Regions from separate parts of the Streptomyces sp. XY431 genome, predicted to be linked through region 2. Evidence: predicted binding sites of a transcription regulator. Region 2 holds the regulator's gene; the other holds the start of a gene.
What was found. The regulator HrcA, encoded in region 2, represses chaperone genes, less so after heat shock. The targets are predictions, from matches to a motif close to TTNGCACTCNGNNNNNCNGAGTGCNAA.
Positions count from the first base shown of each region.

Region 1: the regulator HrcA is predicted to act here: its motif matches at 5,622-5,648, upstream of groES (co-chaperone GroES).

Region 1 covers NZ_LGDO01000346.1:72,684-82,478, reverse strand. The annotation lists gene shbA (RNA polymerase sigma factor ShbA) at 1-251, opposite strand, end outside; gene ADK60_RS25700 (response regulator transcription factor) at 569-1,180, opposite strand; gene ADK60_RS25695 (WhiB family transcriptional regulator) at 1,751-2,077, shown strand; gene ADK60_RS25690 (LysR family transcriptional regulator) at 2,258-3,262, opposite strand; gene groL (chaperonin GroEL) at 3,433-5,061, opposite strand; gene groES (co-chaperone GroES) at 5,175-5,480, opposite strand; gene ADK60_RS25675 (THUMP-like domain-containing protein) at 5,748-6,956, shown strand; gene ADK60_RS25670 (polysaccharide deacetylase family protein) at 6,932-7,864, opposite strand; gene ADK60_RS25665 (hypothetical protein) at 7,964-8,230, opposite strand; gene tsaD (tRNA (adenosine(37)-N6)-threonylcarbamoyltransferase complex transferase subunit TsaD) at 8,227-9,318, opposite strand; gene rimI (ribosomal protein S18-alanine N-acetyltransferase) at 9,311-9,795, opposite strand, start outside.
Region 2 covers NZ_LGDO01000457.1:101,080-110,874, reverse strand. The annotation lists gene htpX (zinc metalloprotease HtpX) at 1-778, opposite strand, end outside; gene hrcA (heat-inducible transcriptional repressor HrcA) at 1,052-2,086, shown strand; gene dnaJ (molecular chaperone DnaJ) at 2,162-3,301, shown strand; gene ADK60_RS29040 (16S rRNA (uracil(1498)-N(3))-methyltransferase) at 3,383-4,132, shown strand; gene ADK60_RS29035 (S41 family peptidase) at 4,210-7,452, shown strand; gene ADK60_RS29030 (histidine triad nucleotide-binding protein) at 7,638-7,991, shown strand; gene ADK60_RS29025 (ribonuclease Z) at 7,995-8,915, shown strand; gene ADK60_RS29020 (PhoH family protein) at 9,211-9,795, shown strand, end outside.

The sequences.
Region 1 (9,795 bases), on a different contig from region 2:
TCGACATGGTGCCGGGCGCCGCCGGGCAGCCGGACCAGCCGGCCGCGGCAGTAGCGCAGCGCCAGCGGGTGGACGTGGGCGAGCAGGGCGTCGATCGCCGGGCCCTCGCCGCGGACGGCGGCCGCGACCAGCGCGGCGAGCGCGCCCGGCCCGTCGGCCGGATCCGCGTACGCCGGGCCGGGCCCGGGCGCGGAGGGCTCGGCCTCCACCGGGTCCGCCTCGCCGGGAGACCCCGTCACGTCGTCACGCATCGGTCCATGGTGCCTGGTCGCGCGGGAAAACGCGGCACCGCGTCCGGAGTTGTGCACCGGAACGTTATGCGGTGCCGCTCCGGTACGCACCACCGGCCCCTCCTGCACCGCACCGCCTCCCGCCCCACCGCCGCCGACGGTCCCGTCCGCGGCGCCGTCCGCCGAGTCTCCTGCGGCTGCGTGGTTCGCCGCAGTTCCTGTCCGCTGGTCCCCGAGGTGCTCCACTCCTCCATGGTGCAACCTCGGGGCCGTAACGTCACACGCCTCCGCAGGGGCAATCGCGAACAGCGGGCCGGAACCGGCGGCGGCGCCGGCGGTCAGCGGACCAGGCCCCACCGGAAGCCCAGGGCCACCGCGTGCGCGCGGTCCGAGGCGCCGAGCTTCTTGAACAGCCGCCGGGCGTGGGTCTTGACGGTGTCCTCGGAGAGGAACAGCTCACGGCCGATCTCGGCGTTGCTGCGGCCGTGGCTCATGCCCTCCAGCACCTGGATCTCACGTGCCGTCAGGGTCGGCGCGGCCCCCATGTCGGGGCTGCGCAGCCGCCGGGGGGCGAGCCGCCAGGTCGGGTCGGCGAGGGCCTGGGTCACGGTGGCCCGCAGTTCGGCGCGCGAGGCGTCCTTGTGCAGGTAACCGCGCGCACCCGCGGCGACCGCGAGCGCGACACCGTCGAGGTCCTCGGCGACGGTGAGCATGATGATCCGGGCACCGGGGTCGGCGGACAGCAGCCGCCGGACCGTCTCCACCCCGCCGAGGCCGGGCATCCGGACGTCCATCAGGACGAGATCGGAGCGGTCGGCCACCCAGCGGCGGAGGACCTCCTCCCCGTTCGTCGCGGTGGTGACCCGATCGACACCGGGTACGGTCGCGACCGCGCGGCGAAGCGCCTCGCGGGCGAGCGGGGAATCGTCGCAAACGAGAACGGAAGTCATGACTGTCGTCCTCCGCAGCTGATCCGCGTCACGTTGAGCCTCCTGGCTGGTACGAACCTCTCCGACACGGCCCACCGGCGTCAGACTCCGTGCTGATCGCCCAGGTTCCCCGCGATCGTTCCCGACGTCCGGCGTCCGCTAACCGCCTCCGCACTTCCAACGACCGTCACTCGAATGAGTTACGGCCTTCAGGGCCATCTCCACCACTGTACGTGGCCGACCCGTTACCGATCAGCCGCATCGCGGTGCACACGCCGCACTTTTGCCCAGCTCGCGCGCGGTCGGCGTACAACCCGCACACCCGCGCGGGGCTCCGCGCGCCGGTCGGCCACCCGATTGCCACGCTTGCGCCGGGCGACTGTCAGCTCGACAGTCATGCCCACTTTGCCCGTTTTTAGAGCTTTTGTATGGTCATTGACTGTTGTGCCACTCTGTGGGTGACTTGTCCATGGAGTTGCCGTAAGTCATATTTCCAGGTGTCCACACCGCGCCGGACGCCCCGCCGAGCCGACTCCAGCGCGACCCGCTGGTGACCGGCCCGCGGTCGACGACCTCTGAAGGGAATGAGCCATGGCAGATTTCTCCCGCCTCCCCGGCCCCAACGCGGATCTCTGGGACTGGCAGCTCTCCGCAGCCTGCCGCGGCGTGGACAGCTCCCTCTTCTTCCACCCCGAGGGAGAACGCGGCGCCGCCCGCAGTTCACGCGAAGCCAGTGCCAAGGAGGTCTGCACCCGCTGCCCGGTCCGCACCGAGTGCGCCGCGCACGCCCTGGCGGTCCGCGAGCCGTACGGCGTGTGGGGAGGTCTCACCGAGGACGAGCGCGAGGAGCTGATGGGCCGCTCGCGCCACCGTCTGGCGGAAGTGCCGCTGGTCGCTCCGGGCGTGTCGCAGCAGTAGGCGGCCGGTTCCGCGCCGGCCAGGAGAAACGTTTCTCCACCGGCGATCTCCCCCGGCCTCCCACCGACCCCCCTGCGGCCCTTCCGACCCCCTCCGGGTGACCTCCGTCCGGAACCCGGCCCCGCCGGCCCGGTCCCGCCCGGCGGCCCGCTCCTCCGGCGGCCGGGCGGGGCGGCGGTGTCAGCGGCCGGCGGCCGCCCCGGACAGCCGCTCCAGCATCAGCGCCACCGCCGGCACCTCGGCGAGGTCCGGCAGGGTCAGCGCGACCACCTGCCGTACCGCCGGCGCCCCCGAGGCGGCGTGCACCGCCACCGTCGCCACCCCGTCCGGGCGCACCGACTCCAGCGCCAGTCCGGGCAGCACCGCCACCCCGAGCCCGGCCGCCACCAGCCCGACCACCGCCGGGTAGTCGTCGGTGGCGAAGTCGATCCGCGGCTCGAAGCCGGCCCCCGCGCACAGCTCCACCAGGTGGCCCCGGCACTGCGGGCAGCCGGCGATCCACTGCTCCTCCGCCAGCTCGGCCAGCTCCACCGGCCCGCCGCGCCCGGCCAGCCGGTGCCCGGCGGGCAGCAGGCCGACCAGCGGGTCGTCCAGCAGCGGGGTGGCCACCAGGTCGGACCAGTCGGCGCCGGCGCTCAGCTGCTGGGCCTCCAGATTGGCCTCGGCGCGCGCCTCCCGCGGCGTGCTGTGCGCGGGCGCCGACGCGGTCGCGAGGGCGGAACCGGGGGCCTGCGGATAGCGGAAGGCGAGCGCGACCTCGCACTCGCCGCCGCGCAGCATCGCCAGCGACTCCGGCGGCTCCGCCTCGACCAGCGACACGCGGACCCCCGGATGGGTGCCCCGCAGCCGGGCGACGGCCGGCGGCACCAGGGTCGAGCTGGCGGTCGGGAAGGACACCAGGCGGACCCGTCCGGCCCGCAGTCCGGCGATCGCCGCCACCTCCTCCTCGGCGGCGGAGAGTCCGGCGAGGATTCCGGTGGCATGCTTGAGCAGCACCCGGCCGGCCTCGCTGAGCTGCATCCCGCGGCCCGAACGGACCACCAGCGGGGTGTCCACGGACTTCTCCAGGGCCTTCATCTGCTGGCTGATCGCGGGCTGGGTGCAACCCAGCTCACGAGCGGCGGCGGAGAAGGAGCCGGTGCGGGCGACGGCACGCAGGACGCGCAGATGGCGGGCCTCGATCATGCCTCCAAGATATAAGGCATTCTTTGCAACTAGCAAAATTCAACTGATAGTTGAAGGATGGAACACACCGGTGCGGCCTCGCCCGGGCCCGGCCGGTGCCGCAACGCCGGAGGCCCGGCCCGCCACCCCCAGCGGGGCGCGGACCGGGCCTCCGGTCAGTGCTTCGGGCCTCAGTGCGAGTGGCCGTGACCGCCGTGGCCGTGACCGGCGTCGGCCTCCTCCTCCTTCTTCTCCACCACGAGGGTCTCGGTGGTGAGAAGCAGGGAGGCGATCGACGCGGCGTTCTCCAGGGCGGAGCGGGTGACCTTGACCGGGTCGATGACGCCGGCCTTCACCAGGTCGCCGTACTCGCCGGTGGCCGCGTTGTAGCCCTGGCCCAGCTCCAGCTCGGCGACCTTGGAGGTGATGACGTAGCCCTCCAGGCCGGCGTTCTGGGCGATCCAGCGCAGCGGCTCGTGCAGCGCCTTGCGGACGACCGCGACACCGGTGGCCTCGTCGCCGGACAGGCCCAGGCCACCGTCCAGCACCTTGGCGGCGTGGACCAGGGAGGCGCCACCACCGGCGACGATGCCCTCCTCGACCGCGGCACGGGTCGCCGAGATGGCGTCCTCCAGGCGGTGCTTGCGCTCCTTCAGCTCCACCTCGGTGGCGGCACCGACACGGATGACGCAGACGCCGCCGGCCAGCTTGGCCAGGCGCTCCTGCAGCTTCTCGCGGTCCCAGTCCGAGTCGGTGTTGGCGATCTCGCCCTTGATCTGGGCGACCCGACCGGTCACGGCCTCGGAGTCACCGGCACCGTCGACGACGATCGTCTCGTCCTTGGTGACGGTCACGCGGCGGGCGGAGCCCAGCACGTCCAGACCGGCCTGGTCGAGCTTGAGGCCGACCTCCTCGGAGATCACGGTGCCGCCGGTGAGGACGGCCAGGTCGCCGAGGATCGCCTTGCGGCGGTCGCCGAAGCCCGGGGCCTTGACGGCCACCGCGTTGAAGGTGCCGCGGATCTTGTTCACCACGAGGGTGGACAGCGCCTCGCCGTCGACGTCCTCGGCGATGATCAGCAGCGGGCGGGAGGTGCCGCCCTGGAGGATCTTCTCCAGCAGCGGCAGCAGCTCCTGGATGGAGGAGATCTTGCCCTGGTTGATCAGGATGTACGGGTCCTCGAGGACCGCTTCCTGACGCTCCGCGTCGGTGACGAAGTACGGCGACAGGTAGCCCTTGTCGAACTGCATGCCCTCGGTGAAGTCCAGCTCCACGCCGAAGGTGTTCGACTCCTCGACGGTGATGACACCGTCCTTGCCGACCTTGTCGATCGCCTCGGCGATCAGCTCGCCGACCTGGGTGTCCTGGGCGGAGAGGCTCGCGACGGCGGCGACGTCGTCCTTGCCCTCGATCTCGCGGGCGACCGACAGCAGGTGCTCGGAGACGGCGGCGACGGCCTTGTCGATGCCCTTCTTCAGGGCGGCCGGGCCGGCGCCCGCGGCGACGTTGCGCAGACCCTCGTTGACCAGGGCCTGGGCCAGCACGGTGGCGGTGGTGGTGCCGTCACCCGCGACGTCGTTGGTCTTGGTGGCGACCTCCTTGACGAGCTGCGCGCCAAGGTTCTCGTACGGGTCGTCGAGCTCGACCTCACGGGCGATGGTGACACCGTCGTTGGTGATGGTCGGGGCGCCGAACTTCTTGTCGATGACGACGTTGCGGCCCTTGGGGCCGATGGTCACCTTGACGGTGTCGGCCAGCTTGTTGACACCGCGCTCGAGCGAGCGGCGGGCGTCCTCGTCGAACTGCAGGATCTTCGGCATGTTCCCTATTCCTTCGGGGTGCGGCCGTCGCGGGCCGCTCGACTACGTGAACCAACAGCCACGCCCCGGCCCCTGTCACTAGGGACACGGATCCGGGGCGTGGCTGAACGCTTTTACTTCTCGATGATGGCGAGAACGTCGCGCGCGGAGAGCACCAGGTACTCCTCGCCCTGGTACTTCACCTCGGTGCCGCCGTACTTCGAGTACAGGACGATGTCACCCACGGCGACGTCGAGCGGCAGACGCTGGCCGTCCTCGAAGCGGCCCGGGCCGACAGCCAGGACGACGCCCTCCTGGGGCTTCTCCTTGGCGGTGTCCGGGATAACCAGGCCGGAGGCCGTGGTGGTCTCGGCGTCGAGCGGCTGGACCACAATGCGGTCCTCGAGCGGCTTGATGGCAACCTTGCTGCTGGTGGTCACGTCCGAGCTCCCCTTCGGAGATTACGGGGTTTTCTAACGGGTAGGGGCGAACTCACGGATCTGCCGTCGCGGGGGTCAGACACGCATTGTCGCGTTAGCACTCCCCCGGTGGTGAGTGCTAGTGACGACCATAGGCCGCCGTTAGCACTCAGTCAACCAGAGTGCCAACGCCACGCGGGCCGGTCCTGTCGGAGGCACCCGTGACCGCGCGCTCCCGCCCGCGGGGCCGGCGCCCCGGGCCCGCCCGTGACCGGGGAGAATGAGCGGGTGGAGAACGACGACCTGCGGGCCCTGCTGACCGAGCGGGGCCAGGCCCTGCTCGCCGAACTGCGCGAGTTCGCGCCCGAGGAGGAGCTGGCACTCGCCACCCGGCTGCGCAAGGAGCACCCCGCCGAGCTGGTGTCGGCCGCCTTCGGGCAGGCCCGGCTGCGGCAGCGGGCCCGGGCCAAGTTCGGCGCCGACGCCGATCTCATGTACTTCACGCCCAACGGCGTCGAGCAGTCCACCCGGCGCGAGGTCGCCGAGTGGCGGGCGGAACGGTTCGCCGGGCTCGGGGTGAAGCGGCTGGCCGACCTCTGCTGCGGCATCGGCGGCGACGTCCTGGCGCTGGCCCGGGCCGGGATCGAGGTGCTCGCCGTCGACCGGGACCCGGCGGCCTGTGCCGCCCTCGCCGCCAACGCGGCCGCCCTGGGCCTGGCCGACCTGGTCGAGGTGCGCTGCGCGGACGTCGCCGAGGTCGACGTCACCGGCTACGACGCGGTGTTCACCGACCCCGCCCGACGCACCGCGCGCGGCCGGGTCTTCGACCCCGAGGCGTACGCCCCGCCGCTGTCCTGGGCGATCGAGGCCGGCCGGCGGGCCCCCGTCGGCGCGCTCAAGGTGGCGCCCGGCATCCCGCACGAGGCCGTGCCGGCCGACGCCGAGGCCGAGTGGGTCTCGGACCACGGCGACGTCAAGGAGGCGGTGCTCTGGTTCGGCACCCGGGCCGGGCACCCGCACCGCGCCACCCTGCTGCCGCAGCGGGCCGGCCTCACCGGCGGCGACCTGCCCGACCCCCCGGCCGGACCGGTCGGCCGCTACCTGTACGAGCCGGACGGCGCCGTGATCCGCGCCCATCTGGTCGCGGAGGTGGCCGGGCTGGTGAACGGGCGGCTGATCGATCCGAAGATCGCCTACCTGACCTCCGACGAGCTGGTCGACACCCCGTACGCGCACGCCTTCGAGCTGACCGACGTGATGCCGTTCCACATCAAGAAGCTCAAGGCGCTGCTGCGCGAGCGGAAGGTCGGCACGGTGGTGATCAAGAAGCGCGGGATGGCGATCACCCCGGAGGAGCTGCGCCGGCAGCTGCGGCCCGCCGGCCCGAACGCCGTCACGGTGGTCCTCAGCCGCACCGACAACGGCCCGCTGATGATGCTCGGCCACCCCGTCACCGGACCGGCCGCGGCCGTTCAGGCGGCCGGCGCCTCGATGTAGTCCTCCAGCCGGGCCACCGCGAAGCCCTGCTCCTGGATCCGGGCCAGCAGCTCGCCGAACATCTGCGTCATCGTCTCGCCCTTGAGGTCCTTCGGGCCCCGGAAGTGGGCGAGCACGATGTCGCCGGGCCGCAGCTTCTTGTCCGCGGCCTGGTACTGCATGTCGTGGATCTGCATCGACTCGCGCCACAGCACCACCGCCCTCGGCCCGCACTGCTGCACCGAGGTGTTGAGCGCCGGCGTGTTGGCGCCGTCCCCGTACGGCGGGCGGAACAGCAGCGGCGGGGTGCCGTACTGCTGGGTGAGCGCGGCCTGGGCGTCGCAGATCTCGGACTTCTGCTTCTCCGGCGGCACCTTGCTCATTTGGGCGTGGTCCACGGTGTGGTTGTGGACGTGGTTGCCGAGCGCCTGGAGGCGCTTGAAGTAGCCGTAGTCGTCCTTGACGATGTCGCGGGTCAGGAACATCGACACCGGCACCTTGAGGTCGGTCAGCATCTCGACGAACTTCGGGTCCTTCTCGGCACCGTCGTCGATGGTGACGAAGACGACCTTGTCGGAGGTCTTCACCTCGCTGAACACCGGGACGGGCCCGGTCCGCGCGAGCTTCACCGGCTTGTCGGCGGGTGCGGGCGGCGCCGGCGGCAGCGGCGTGAGCTGCCACTTCGCCCACGCGGCGGCGTCCCCGGCAGCCGGGCCACCCCCGGTCGGGGACGCGGTCGGCGACGGGGCCGCGGACCGCGACGGCGCGGCCGTCACCGGGGAGCCGCTCGCCGGGGAGCCGCTCGCCGGGACCAGCGCGGCCGAGGCCGCGCCGCTGCCGCCGTCGCTCGTGCACCCGGTGGCGGCGGCCAGCAGGGCCAGCGCCCCCGCCGCGTACACCGTCGTCCTGCTCCGTGCGTGCCTGTTCACCGCGCCGTGCTCCCCGCTCCCGTTCAGCGACCTCGATCGCTAGCACGGTAACGGTCCGGCGTTCGGTTCCCGATCAGGCGTGCGAACGGCTGCGGGCGGCTACTCCACGTGCTCGCTGGTGAAGGACCAGCGGTGCACCGGACGGCCCAGCAGGGCGGCGGGCGGCTCCGGCACCGGGACCGGCTCGCCGGACCACCAGGTGATCAGCAGCACCCGCTCCCCGGGGGCGGCGAGCAGCTCGGTCCGGAGCAGCCCGGCCGAACCGCGCAGCGCGGGCAGCGCCGTCCCCCGGACCCAGCCGGAGAGCTCGGCGCCCCGGCCGTCGGCGGCCCTGGCCTCCCACATCGCGGCAGTGGTGGCGCTCACTGCTGCTGCCCGGTCAGGGCCTGGTAGGCCTGCCCGTGGAAGTCGGTGTGCGGCACATGGACCTCGGTGACCGGCAGCGAGGAGTCCGCCGACAGGTCGAGCGAGGACGGCGCGCGGTCCCGCCAGACCATCTCGCTGCCGAGTGCGGCGACCATCGCGCCGTTGTCGGTGCACAGGCCCGGACGCGGCACCCGCAGCCGGATGCCGGCGCGGTCGCAGCGCTGCTGGGCCATCTCGCGGAGCCGGGAGTTGGCCGCGACACCGCCGCCGATCATCAGATGGTCGACGCCGTTGTCCTTGCAGGCCTTGACCGCCTTGCGGGTGAGCACATCGGTGACCGCCTCCTGGAAGGACGCCGCGACGTCCGCGATCGGCACCTCCTCGCCGGCCCGGCGCTTCGCCTCCACCCAGCGGGCGACGGCGGTCTTCAGGCCGGAGAAGGAGAAGTCGTACTCCGGGTCCTTGGGGCCGGTCAGGCCGCGCGGGAAGGCGATCGCCTTCGGGTCGCCCTCACGGGCCCTGCGGTCCACCACGGGGCCGCCGGGGAAGCCCAGGCCGAGCACCCGGGCCACCTTGTCGAAGGCCTCGCCGGCCGCGTCGTCGATGGTCGCGCCGAGCGGGCGGACGTCGGTGGTGATGTCCTCGCTCAGCAGCAGCGAGGAGTGCCCGCCGGAGACCAGCAGGGCCATCGTCGGCGAGGGCAGCCGGCCGTGCTCCAGCTGGTCCACGCAGATGTGCGAGGCGAGGTGGTTGACCCCGTACAGCGGCTTGTCGAGGGCCCACGCGTAGGCCTTGGCGGCGCTCACGCCGACCAGCAGCGCGCCGGCCAGGCCCGGTCCGGCGGTGACGGCGATGCCGTCCAGGTCGCCGGCCTTGACGCCCGCGGTGTCCAGGGCGCGCTGGATGGTCGGGACCATCGCCTCCAGGTGCGCGCGGCTGGCGATCTCGGGGACGACGCCGCCGAAGCGGGCGTGGTCGTTGACGCTGGAGGCCACCGCGTCGGCCAGCAGGGTGGTGCCGCGCACGATGCCGACGCCGGTCTCGTCGCAGGAGGTCTCGATGCCGAGGACGAGCGGTTCGTCAGCCATGGGGGGTGTCCTTCTTCACATCCGGTCGCGGGTGGCCCGCGGGTTCGTCGAGGTCTTCGGGGGCCGCGGCGGGGGCGGCAGGAGCGGCGTGGTCGGCAGGAGCGGCGTGGTCGGCGGGGGCGGCCGCGAGGTCGAGCCGCATCACCAGCGCGTCGATGCCGGCCGGCTGGTAGTAGCCGCGCCGGATGCCGACCGGCTCGAAACCGAAGCGCTCGTAGAGCCGCTGCGCGCGGGTGTTGTCCACCCGCACCTCCAGCAGCAGGTCCGCGCAGCCGCGCCGGGCGGCCTCCCGGACCAGGTCGGTGAGCAGCGCCGCGCCGAGCCCGGTGCCCTGGTGGCGTCCGTCGACGGCGATGGTCTGCACATCGCCGTCGCCACCCACCGCCATCAGCCCGGCGTAGCCGACGACCGCGCCGTCCGGGGTGACGGCGACGGTGTAGTGCCGGGTGCCGCCGGGGTGGGCCTCGGCCAGCTCGG
Region 2 (9,795 bases):
GCAGGTCCCGGGTCGGAATGGCGGCGATCTGGCCGGTCACCTTGGTGAGTGCCGAGGCCAGCGCGCTGGGCCGCCCGGTGAGCTGGGCGGCGGCCCGGTCGGCGGCCAGCTCCCGGTAGCGGGAGAGCAGCCGGGTCAGCAGGAAGCTGATCGCGTAGACGGCGATCGACACCAGCGGGATCACCAGGGCGGCGATCGCGGCGTTGGAGTCGTTGTTGTTGCGCCCGCCGCCCATGAAGCCGCCGTACATGGCGATCCGGGTCATCGCGCCGGCCAGGACGCCGAGGAACCCGGCCACCGTCATCACGGCGACGTCCCGGTGGGCGACGTGCGACAGCTCGTGGGCGAGCACGCCCTCCAGTTCCTCGGGTTCCAGCCGGCGCAGCAGGCCGGTGGTGACGCAGACCACCGCGTTCTGCGGGTTGCGGCCGGTGGCGAAGGCGTTCGGCATGTCGTTCTCGGCGACCGCCACCCGGGGTTTGGGCATGTCGGCGAGCGCGCAGAGCCGGTCGACGGCGCCGTGCAGCTGCGGGTACTGCTCCGGGGTGACCCGGTGGGCGCCCATCGCCCGTTCGGTGATCCGGTCGCTGAACCAGAACTGGGCGACGAACAGGCCGCCCGAGATCAGCACGATGATCGGCCAGGCGCCGCGCAGCAGCACGATCAGCAGACCGGTGAATCCCACGTACAGCAGCCCGATCAGGAACATCGTCCCCACCATGCGGCCGGTCAGGCCGCGGTCGGGGGCGAAGCGGGTGTGCTGGCCCGAGCTCGACATCGCTGCTCCTCCGTTCGCCGTCCGCTTCCGATGCTGCCACCGGGCGGGCCCCGCGGCATCACCCGCGCGCCGCGGACTGCGGGCAGGATCACCCCGGCCGGGCCGTTCCTGCCGTCGGACCCGGGCCTTACACTGGCAGGTACGGTTCTGGCACTCGTGCGTTCAGAGTGCCAAGGCCGGGCCCCGCGGGGTCGGATCGGACAGCTCGAACACGGACACATGCCACGACGGTGTGTCACAACGGACAACGCGTGAAGACGGAGGTGCGTGCCCATGGCCGGTGAGGTCCGCCAGCTCGACGACCGCAAACTCGCGGTGCTTCGCGCGATCGTCCAGGACTACGTGGGGACGGAGGAGCCGGTCGGCTCCAAGGCCCTGGTCGAACGGCACAACCTCGGGGTCTCCCCGGCCACCGTCCGCAACGACATGGCGGCGCTGGAGGAGGAGGGGTACATCCACCAGCCGCACACCAGCGCCGGGCGGATCCCCACCGACAAGGGCTACCGGCTGTTCGTCGACAAGCTGGCCGAGGTCAAGCCGATGAGCGCGCCCGAGCGGCGGGCGATCCGGCACTTCCTCGACGGCGCGGTGGACCTCGACGACGTGGTCGCCCGCACGGTGCGGCTGCTCGCCCAGCTGACCCGCCAGGTCGCGGTGGTGCAGTACCCCTCGCTGAGCCGCTCCACGGTGCGGCACATCGAGCTGGTCGCGCTGGCCCCGGCCAAGGTGATGCTGGTGCTGATCATGAACACCGGCCGGGTCGAGCAGCGGCTGGTGGACTGCCCGGGCACGGTCGGCGAGACCGTGCTGGCGGACCTCCGGGGCCGGATCAACGCCCGGGCCGCCGGCCAGCGGCTCCCGGACGTCCCGGGGCTGCTGGAGGAGCTGCCCGCGCAGTTCGAGGCGGCCGACCGGCCGACCGTGTCCACGGTGCTGGCGACGCTCTTCGAGACCCTCGCCGAGCAGCGCGAGGAGCGGATCATGCTGGCCGGCACGGCCAACCTGACCCGCTTCGGCCACGACTTCCCGCTGACCATCCAGCCGGTGCTGGAGGCGCTGGAGGAGCAGGTCGTCCTGCTCCGCCTCCTGGGTGAGACCGCGGACGCCGGGATGACGGTCCGGATCGGGCGGGAGAACGCCTACGAAGGGCTGAATTCCACCTCGGTCGTCTCGGTCGGTTACGGTTCGGGCGACGAGAGCGTGGCCAAACTGGGGGTGATCGGTCCGACCCGGATGGACTACCCGGGCACAATGGGGGCGGTGCGAGCGGTGGCACGGTACGTGGGTCAGATTCTGGCCGAGTCGTAGGAACGGTCGTCGTCGGACAGCTGACGGCGCCCGAAGTCGCAAGCACTCACACAGGCGGAACAAGCGGAGCATTTGGTGGCCACGGACTACTACGCGGTACTCGGCGTCCGACGGGATGCGGGGCAGGACGAGATCAAGAAGGCGTTCCGGCGCCTGGCACGCGAACTGCACCCGGACGTCAACCCGGACCCGAAGACGCAGGAGCGGTTCAAGGAGATCAACGCCGCCTACGAGGTGCTCTCCGACCCGCAGAAGCGCCAGGTCTACGACCTCGGCGGCGACCCGCTCTCGCCGAACGGCGGAGCCGGTGCGGGCTTCGGCGCGGGCGCGGCGGGCTTCGGCTTCTCCGACATCATGGACGCCTTCTTCGGCGCCGCCTCCGGCCAGCGCGGACCGCGCTCCCGGACCAGGCGCGGCCAGGACGCCATGATCCGGCTGGAGATCACCCTGGAGGAGGCCGCGTTCGGCACCACCAAGGAACTCCAGGTCGACACCGCCGTCACCTGCACCACCTGCAGCGGCGAGGGCGCCGCGCCCGGCACCTCCGCGCAGACCTGCGACATGTGCCGCGGCAAGGGCGAGGTCTCCCAGGTCACCCGGTCCTTCCTGGGCCAGGTCATGACCTCCCGCCCCTGCCCGCAGTGCCAGGGCTTCGGCACCGTCGTGCCGACCCCGTGCCCGGAGTGCGCCGGCGACGGCCGGGTCCGCGCCCGCCGCACCCTGACCGTCAAGATCCCGGCCGGGGTCGACAACGGCACCCGGATCCAGCTGGCCGGCGAGGGCGAGGTCGGCCCCGGCGGCGGCCCGGCCGGCGACCTCTACGTCGAGATCGCCGAGACCAGCCACCCGACCTTCCAGCGGCGCGGCGACGACCTGCACTGCACGGTCACCATCCCGATGACGGCGGCCTCGCTCGGCACCCAGGTGCCGCTGCAGACCCTGGACGGGATCGAGGAGGTCGACATCCGGCCCGGCACCCAGTCCGGCCAGTCGATCCCGCTGCACGGCCGGGGCATCACCCACCTGCGCGGCGGCGGCCGGGGCGACCTGATAGTGCATGTCGAGGTGCAGACGCCCACCAAGCTCGACGCCGAGCAGGAGGAGCTGCTGCGCCGCCTGGCGGTGCTGCGCGGCGAGGAGCGGCCGTCCGGCCAGTTCGCGCCCGGGCAGCAGGGGCTGTTCTCCCGGCTGAAGGACGCCTTCAACGGCCGGTAGCCGTCCCGCGCGGGGGTGCCGAGGCTTCCTCGGCACCCCTTTCGCGTTCCCGTTCCCGTTCCCACCCCGGAGGTTCCCCGCATGACCGCGCCCGTGTTCGTCGTCGACACCGAGCGGATCGCCGCCGCCGCGCCGGGCGCGTCCGTCCGGCTGGACGGGCCGGAGGGCCGGCACGCCGCCGCGGTGAAGCGGCTGGAACCGGGCGAGGCGGTCACCCTGGCCGACGGCCGGGGCCTCGGCGTGGACGGCACCGTCGCGGCGGTGCACGGCAAGGACGCGATCGAGGTGACGGTGACGGCCGTGCGCCGCGAGCCGGAGCCGGCGCCGCGGATCGTCGTCGTCCAGGCGCTGCCCAAGGGCGACCGGGGCGAGCTGGCGGTGGAGACCATGACCGAGGTCGGCGTGGACGTGGTGATCCCCTGGGCGGCGTCGCGCTGCATCACCCAGTGGAAGGGCGAGCGCGGCGCCAAGGCGCTCGCCAAGTGGCGGGCCACCGCCCGGGAGGCCGGCAAGCAGTCCCGGCGGCTGCGCTTCCCCGAGGTCCGCGAGGCGATGACCACCCGGCAGCTGGCCCCGGTACTGGCCGGCGCCGCGTTCGCCGCCGTGCTGCACGAGGAGGGCGCCGAACCGCTGGCCTCCGCCGCGCTGCCCGCGGGCGGGGACCTGGTGCTGGTGGTCGGCCCGGAGGGCGGCGTCTCCCCGGAGGAGCTGGCCGCCTTCGCCGAGGCCGGCGCGAAGCCGTACCGGCTCGGCCCCTCGGTGCTGCGCACCTCCACGGCCGGGGTGGCGGCCGGCGCGCTGCTGCTGGGCCGCACCGGCCGCTGGGCCTGACACCGGCATCCCCCGTGGGGGTTCGCGGACCGCGAACTGCGGGCGCGCCGCACCCCCGCTTGCCTAGGGTGGCGACCGTGAGCGAACCCGAGAGCACCCCCGAGGGCGCCTACCTGCGCCACCCGCACCTGCACGGCGACCTGATCACCTTCGTGGCCGAGAACGACGTGTGGCTCGCCCCGCTGGAAGGCGGCCGGGCCTGGCGGCTGACCGCCGACCACCGTCCGGTCCGCAGACCGATGTTCTCCCCGGACGGCCGCCACGTCGCCTTCACCTCCACCCGCGACGGCGCCCCCGAGGTGCACGTGGTCCCGGTGGACGGCGGACCGTCCCGGCGGCTGACCCACTGGGGCGACGCGCAGACCCAGCTGCGCGGCTGGACGGCCGACGGCCGGCCGATCGCCACCACCGCCGCCGGGCAGGCCTCGCTGCGCCGCACCTGGGCGCGGGCGGTGCCGCTGGACGGCGGCGAGGCGGCCCGGCTGCCGTACGGCCCGGTCGGCGGGCTGGCCTTCGAGCCCGGCGGCGACCGGGTGCTGCTGGTCTCCGCCTACGCCACCGAGCCGGCCTGGTGGAAGCGCTACCGGGGCGGGCGGACCGGCCGGCTCTGGATCGGCGTCGACCGCTTCGAGCGCGTCCACGAGGAGCTGGCCGGGCACATCGAGTCGCCGCTGTGGGTGGGCGGGCGGATCGCCTTCCTCTCCGACCACGAGGGCGTCGGCGCGCTGTACTCCAGCCTCCCGGACGGCTCCGACCTGCGCCGGCACGGCATCTCGCCGGAGGGCTTCTACGCCCGCACCGCCACCACCGACGGGAGCCGGGTGGTCTGGCACAGCGCCGGCGACCTGTGGCTGCTGACGGACCTGGACGGCGCCGAGCCGCGCCGCCTGGACGTCCGCCCGGCCGGTCCGCGCACCGGCCGCCGCCCCCGCCCGGTGTCCGCCGCGCACTGGCTGGAGGGCGTCGCCCCGGACCGCACCGGGCGGGCCGGGGCCGTGGTGGTGCGCGGCTCCGTGTACTGGCTGACCCACCGGGAGGGCCCGGCCCGGGTGCTGGACGAGACACCGGGCGTGCGCGGCCGGCTGGCCCGGGTGGTGCCGGGCCCGGCCGGCGAGGACGCCGCCCAGGGCGTGGTCTGGGTGACCGACGCCGAGGGCGAGGACGCGATCGAGTACGCGCCCGCGGTGCTCGGCACCGAGCGCCGCCGACTGGCCGCCGGGCAGCTGGGCCGGGTCCGCTCGCTGCTGGTCTCCCCGGACGGCAAGCAGCTGGCGGTCGGCGCGCACGACGGCCGGGTGCTGCTGGTCGGCCTGGCCGACGGCGCCGTGCACGAGCTGGCGCACAGCACCGACGGTGAGGTCAGCGGGCTGGCGTTCAGCCCGGACTCGGCCTGGCTGGCCTGGTCGCAGCCGACCCTCGGGGCGTGGTCGCTGCGCCAGATCGTGCTGGCCAACCTGGCCACCCGGACGGTCTCCGAGGCGACCCCGCAGCGCTTCGTCGACACCTCCCCGGCGTTCACCGCCGACGGCCGGCACCTGGCGTTCCTCTCGGTGCGCAGCTTCGACCCGGTGTACGACTCGCACGTCTTCGACCTGTCGTTCCCCAACGGCTGCCGCCCGTACCTGATCACGCTGGCTGCCGACACGCCGTCGCCGTTCGGGCCGCGCCGGGCCGGAAGGCCGGCCGGCGGGGAGGACGAGGAGCCGAAGGGCCGCCGGGCGGACGGCGAGGAGGGCGCGGCCGACGCGCCGCCGGCGACCCGGGTCGACCTGGACGGCATCGCCGACCGGATCGTGCCGTTCCCGGTGGAGGGCGGCCGGTTCGGCGTCCTGCGGGCCGCCAAGGACGGCGTGCTGTGGACCAGGCTCCCGCTGGTCGGCGAGCTGGGCGACGAGGCCGCCTCGCTGGAGGACGAGCGCCCGCGGCCCACCCTGGAGCGCTTCGACTTCCGCAAGCGCCGGGCGGAGCAGCTGGTGGACGGCCTGGACGCGTTCGCGGTGAGCGGGGACGGTACCCGGCTCGCCGTGCTGGACGAGGGCGAGCTGCGGATCCTGCCCGCCGACCACAAGGCGTCCGGCGAGGACGACGAGATCGACGTCGACCTGGACCGGCTGCGGGTCACGGTCGACCCGGCGGCCGAGTGGCGGCAGATGTACGACGAGAACGGCCGGCTGATGCGGGACAACTTCTGGCGTCCCGACCTCGACGGGGTGGACTGGGCCGGGGTGCTGGCCCGCTACCGGCCGCTGGTGGAGCGGCTCGGTTCGCACGACGACCTGGTGGACCTGCTCTGGGAGGTGCACGGCGAGCTGGGCACCTCGCACGCGTACGTGGTGGCGCACGGGGTGCACACCGAGCCGGCCCGCCGGCAGGGCCTGCTGGGCGCGGACCTGGTCAGGGACGGCGAGGTGTGGCGGGTCGCGCGGATCCTGCCGGGGGAGTCCTCCGACCCCCGGGCGCACTCGCCGCTGGCCGCCCCGGGCGCGGCCGTCCGCCCCGGGGACGCGGTGCTGGCGGTCAACGGCCGCCCGGTGGACCCGGTGACCGGCCCGGCGCCGCTGCTGGCCGGCACCGCCGGGCAGCCGGTCGAGCTGACGGTGGCCGGCAAGGACGGCACCGACCAGCGGCACCCGGTGGTGGTCCCGCTCGCCGACGACGAGGCGCTGCGCTACCACGACTGGGTGGCCGGGCGGCGGGCCGCCGTCCGGGAGCTGTCCGACGGCCGGCTCGGCTATCTGCACATCCCCGACATGCAGACCACCGGCTGGGCGCAGATCCACCGCGACCTGCGGGCGGAGATGGCCAGGGAGGGCGTGGTCGTCGACATCCGGGGCAACCGGGGCGGGCACACCTCGCAGCTGGTGGTCGAGAAGCTGGCGCGGCGGATCATCGGCTGGGGCGTGGGCAGGGACGTCGCCAATCCCGCGCCGTACCCGGAGGACGCGCCGCGCGGTCCGGTCGTCGCGCTGGCGGACGAGTACTCGGGCTCGGACGGCGACATCGTCAACGCGGCGATCCAGGCGCTGGGGATCGGCCCGGTGGTCGGCACCCGCACCTGGGGCGGGGTGATCGGCATCGACAGCCGCTACTCGCTGGTGGACGGGACCCTGGTGACCCAGCCCAAGTACGCGTTCTGGTCGGAGCGGCTCGGCTGGGGCCTGGAGAACCACGGGGTGGACCCGGACGTGGAGGTGCCGTTCCCGCCGCACGCCTGGGCGGCGGGGGAGGACCCGCAGCTCGCCGAGGGGGTGCGGATCGCCCTGGCGGCGCTCGCGGAGCGGCCGGCCAAGACCCCGCCGGCGCTGCCCTGGGAGCGTTAGCGGCGGTCCGACGGCGGTGGGAGGCCGGGCCCCGGGTCCGGCCTCCCGCTCCGGGGATGCCGTCGCCGTGCGCGTGCTGCGGCGGCAGCACCTGCGCGAGTACCGGCGGGCGGCGGCGGGGCTCGGCTAGCATGCCGCCGTACGCTCCCACCAGACCAGCACCAGCATCCCGCGAGGAGATCCCGATGGCCGGCGAGCCGCAGCCCGACTGCCTGTTCTGCAAGATCGTGGCGGGCGAGATCCCGGCCACCGTGGTCCGCAAGACCGACCGGACCCTCGCCTTCCGCGACATCGCCCCGAAGGCCCCGGTGCACGTCCTGGTGGTCCCGCACGCCCACTACCCGAACGCGGCCGCGCTGGCCGAGGCGGAGCCCGAGGTCGCCGGCGAACTGCTCGCCGAGGCGGGCCGGGTCGCCGCGGACGAGGGCGTCGAGGACTACCGGCTGATCTTCAACACCGGCGCCGGCGCGGGCCAGACCGTCTTCCACGCGCACGTCCACGTGCTCGGCGGCACGTCGATGACCGAGCGCATGGTCTGAGGGGTGTCCCAGCGCGAACTCGTCGTCCTCGGGACCGCCAGCCAGGTCCCGACCCGGCACCGCAACCACAACGGCTACCTGCTGCGCTGGGACGGCGAGGGCCTGCTGTTCGACCCCGGCGAGGGGACCCAGCGGCAGATGCTGCGCGCCGGGGTCTCGGCCACCCAGCTCACCCGGATCGCCGTCACTCACTTCCACGGCGACCACAGCCTGGGCCTGGCCGGGGTGATCCAGCGGATCAACCTGGACCGGGTCCCGCACCCGGTGGACGTCTACTTCCCCGCCTCCGGCGAGGTGTACTTCGAGCGGCTGCGGCACGCCACCGCCTTCCACGAGACGGCCGTGCTGCGGCCCCGCCCGATCGAGGAGCCGGGCCCGCTGCCCGCGCCCGGCGCCCGCTTCGCGCTGGAGGCGGTCCGGCTCTCGCACCCGGTCGAGTCCTTCGGCTACCGGCTGAGCGAGCCGGACGGCCGCCGGCTGGTGCCCGAACGGTTGGCCGCCCTGGGCATCGCCGGCCCCGACACCGGCCGGCTCCAGCACCAGGGCGCGATCGAGGTGGACGGCCGGCGGGTCACCCTGGAGGAGGTCAGCGAGCCCCGGCCCGGGCAGCGGTTCGCCTTCGTCATGGACACCCGGCTCTGCGAGGGCGTGTACGAGCTCGCCGAGCGCGCCGACCTGCTGGTCGTCGAGGCCACCTTCTCCGACGCCGACGCCGGGCTCGCCGAGGACCACGGCCACCTCACCGCCGGCCAGGCCGCCAAGGTCGCCGCCGAGGCGGGTGTCCGCACCCTGGTGCTGACCCACTTCTCGCAGCGCTACCCCGACCTCGGCCAGCACCTCGCCGACGCCCGCAAGCATTTCGACGGCCCGATCGTGCTTGCCGAGGACCTCGCCCGGGTACCAGTACCGCCCCGGCACAAGTGAGGCGCCCACCCGTCAGGGCCGCGGTGAACAGCGTGGAAAACCGCTCGCGCCGCCCGGCGTTCTGCCGCAGCATCGTCGGGTGCGGCCCCGCCGCCCGCCGCAGCGATCACGTGCGCGGCGTACCCTGGTGCCCCGGAAGGACCGAGCGGCACACGAGACACGGATGGGATGAGGCAGGCCCCAGCGCCGACCTATGAGTGACACATCGCAGACCCGTTCCAACGGACAGCCGCGCCACGAACCGGCCGAGGACGGCCGCGTCAGCGCCCGGATCGTCATCCCCGAGAAGCATCCGATGGTCACCCTGCTCGGCGCCGCCGACTCGCTGCTGCGAGTGATCGAGCAGGGCTTCCCCGCCGCCGACATCCATGTCCGGGGCAACGAGGTGACCGCGACCGGCGAGCGCGCCGAGGTCGCCCTCGTCAAGCAGCTGTTCAGCGAGATGATGCTGGTGCTGCGCACCGGCCAACCCCTCACGGAGGACTCCGTGGAGCGTTCCATCGCCATGATCCGCAGTGCCGTCGACGACCCGGACAGCCCGGCGCCGTCGAAGGTGTTCACCGCGAACATCCTGTCCAACCGGGGCCGGACCATCCGTCCGAAGACCCTCAACCAGCAGCGCTACGTCGACGCCATCGACAAGCACACGATCGTCTTCGGCCTCGGCCCGGCCGGCACCGGCAAGACCTACCTCGCGATGGCCAAGGCCGTCCAGGCCCTCCAGGCCAAGGAGGTCAACCGGATCATCCTGACCCGCCCGGCCGTCGAGGCGGGCGAGCGGCTCGGCTTCCTGCCCGGCACCCTCTACGAGAAGATCGACCCGTACCTGCGGCCGCTGTACGACGCGCTGCACGACATGATGGACCCCGACTCCATCCCG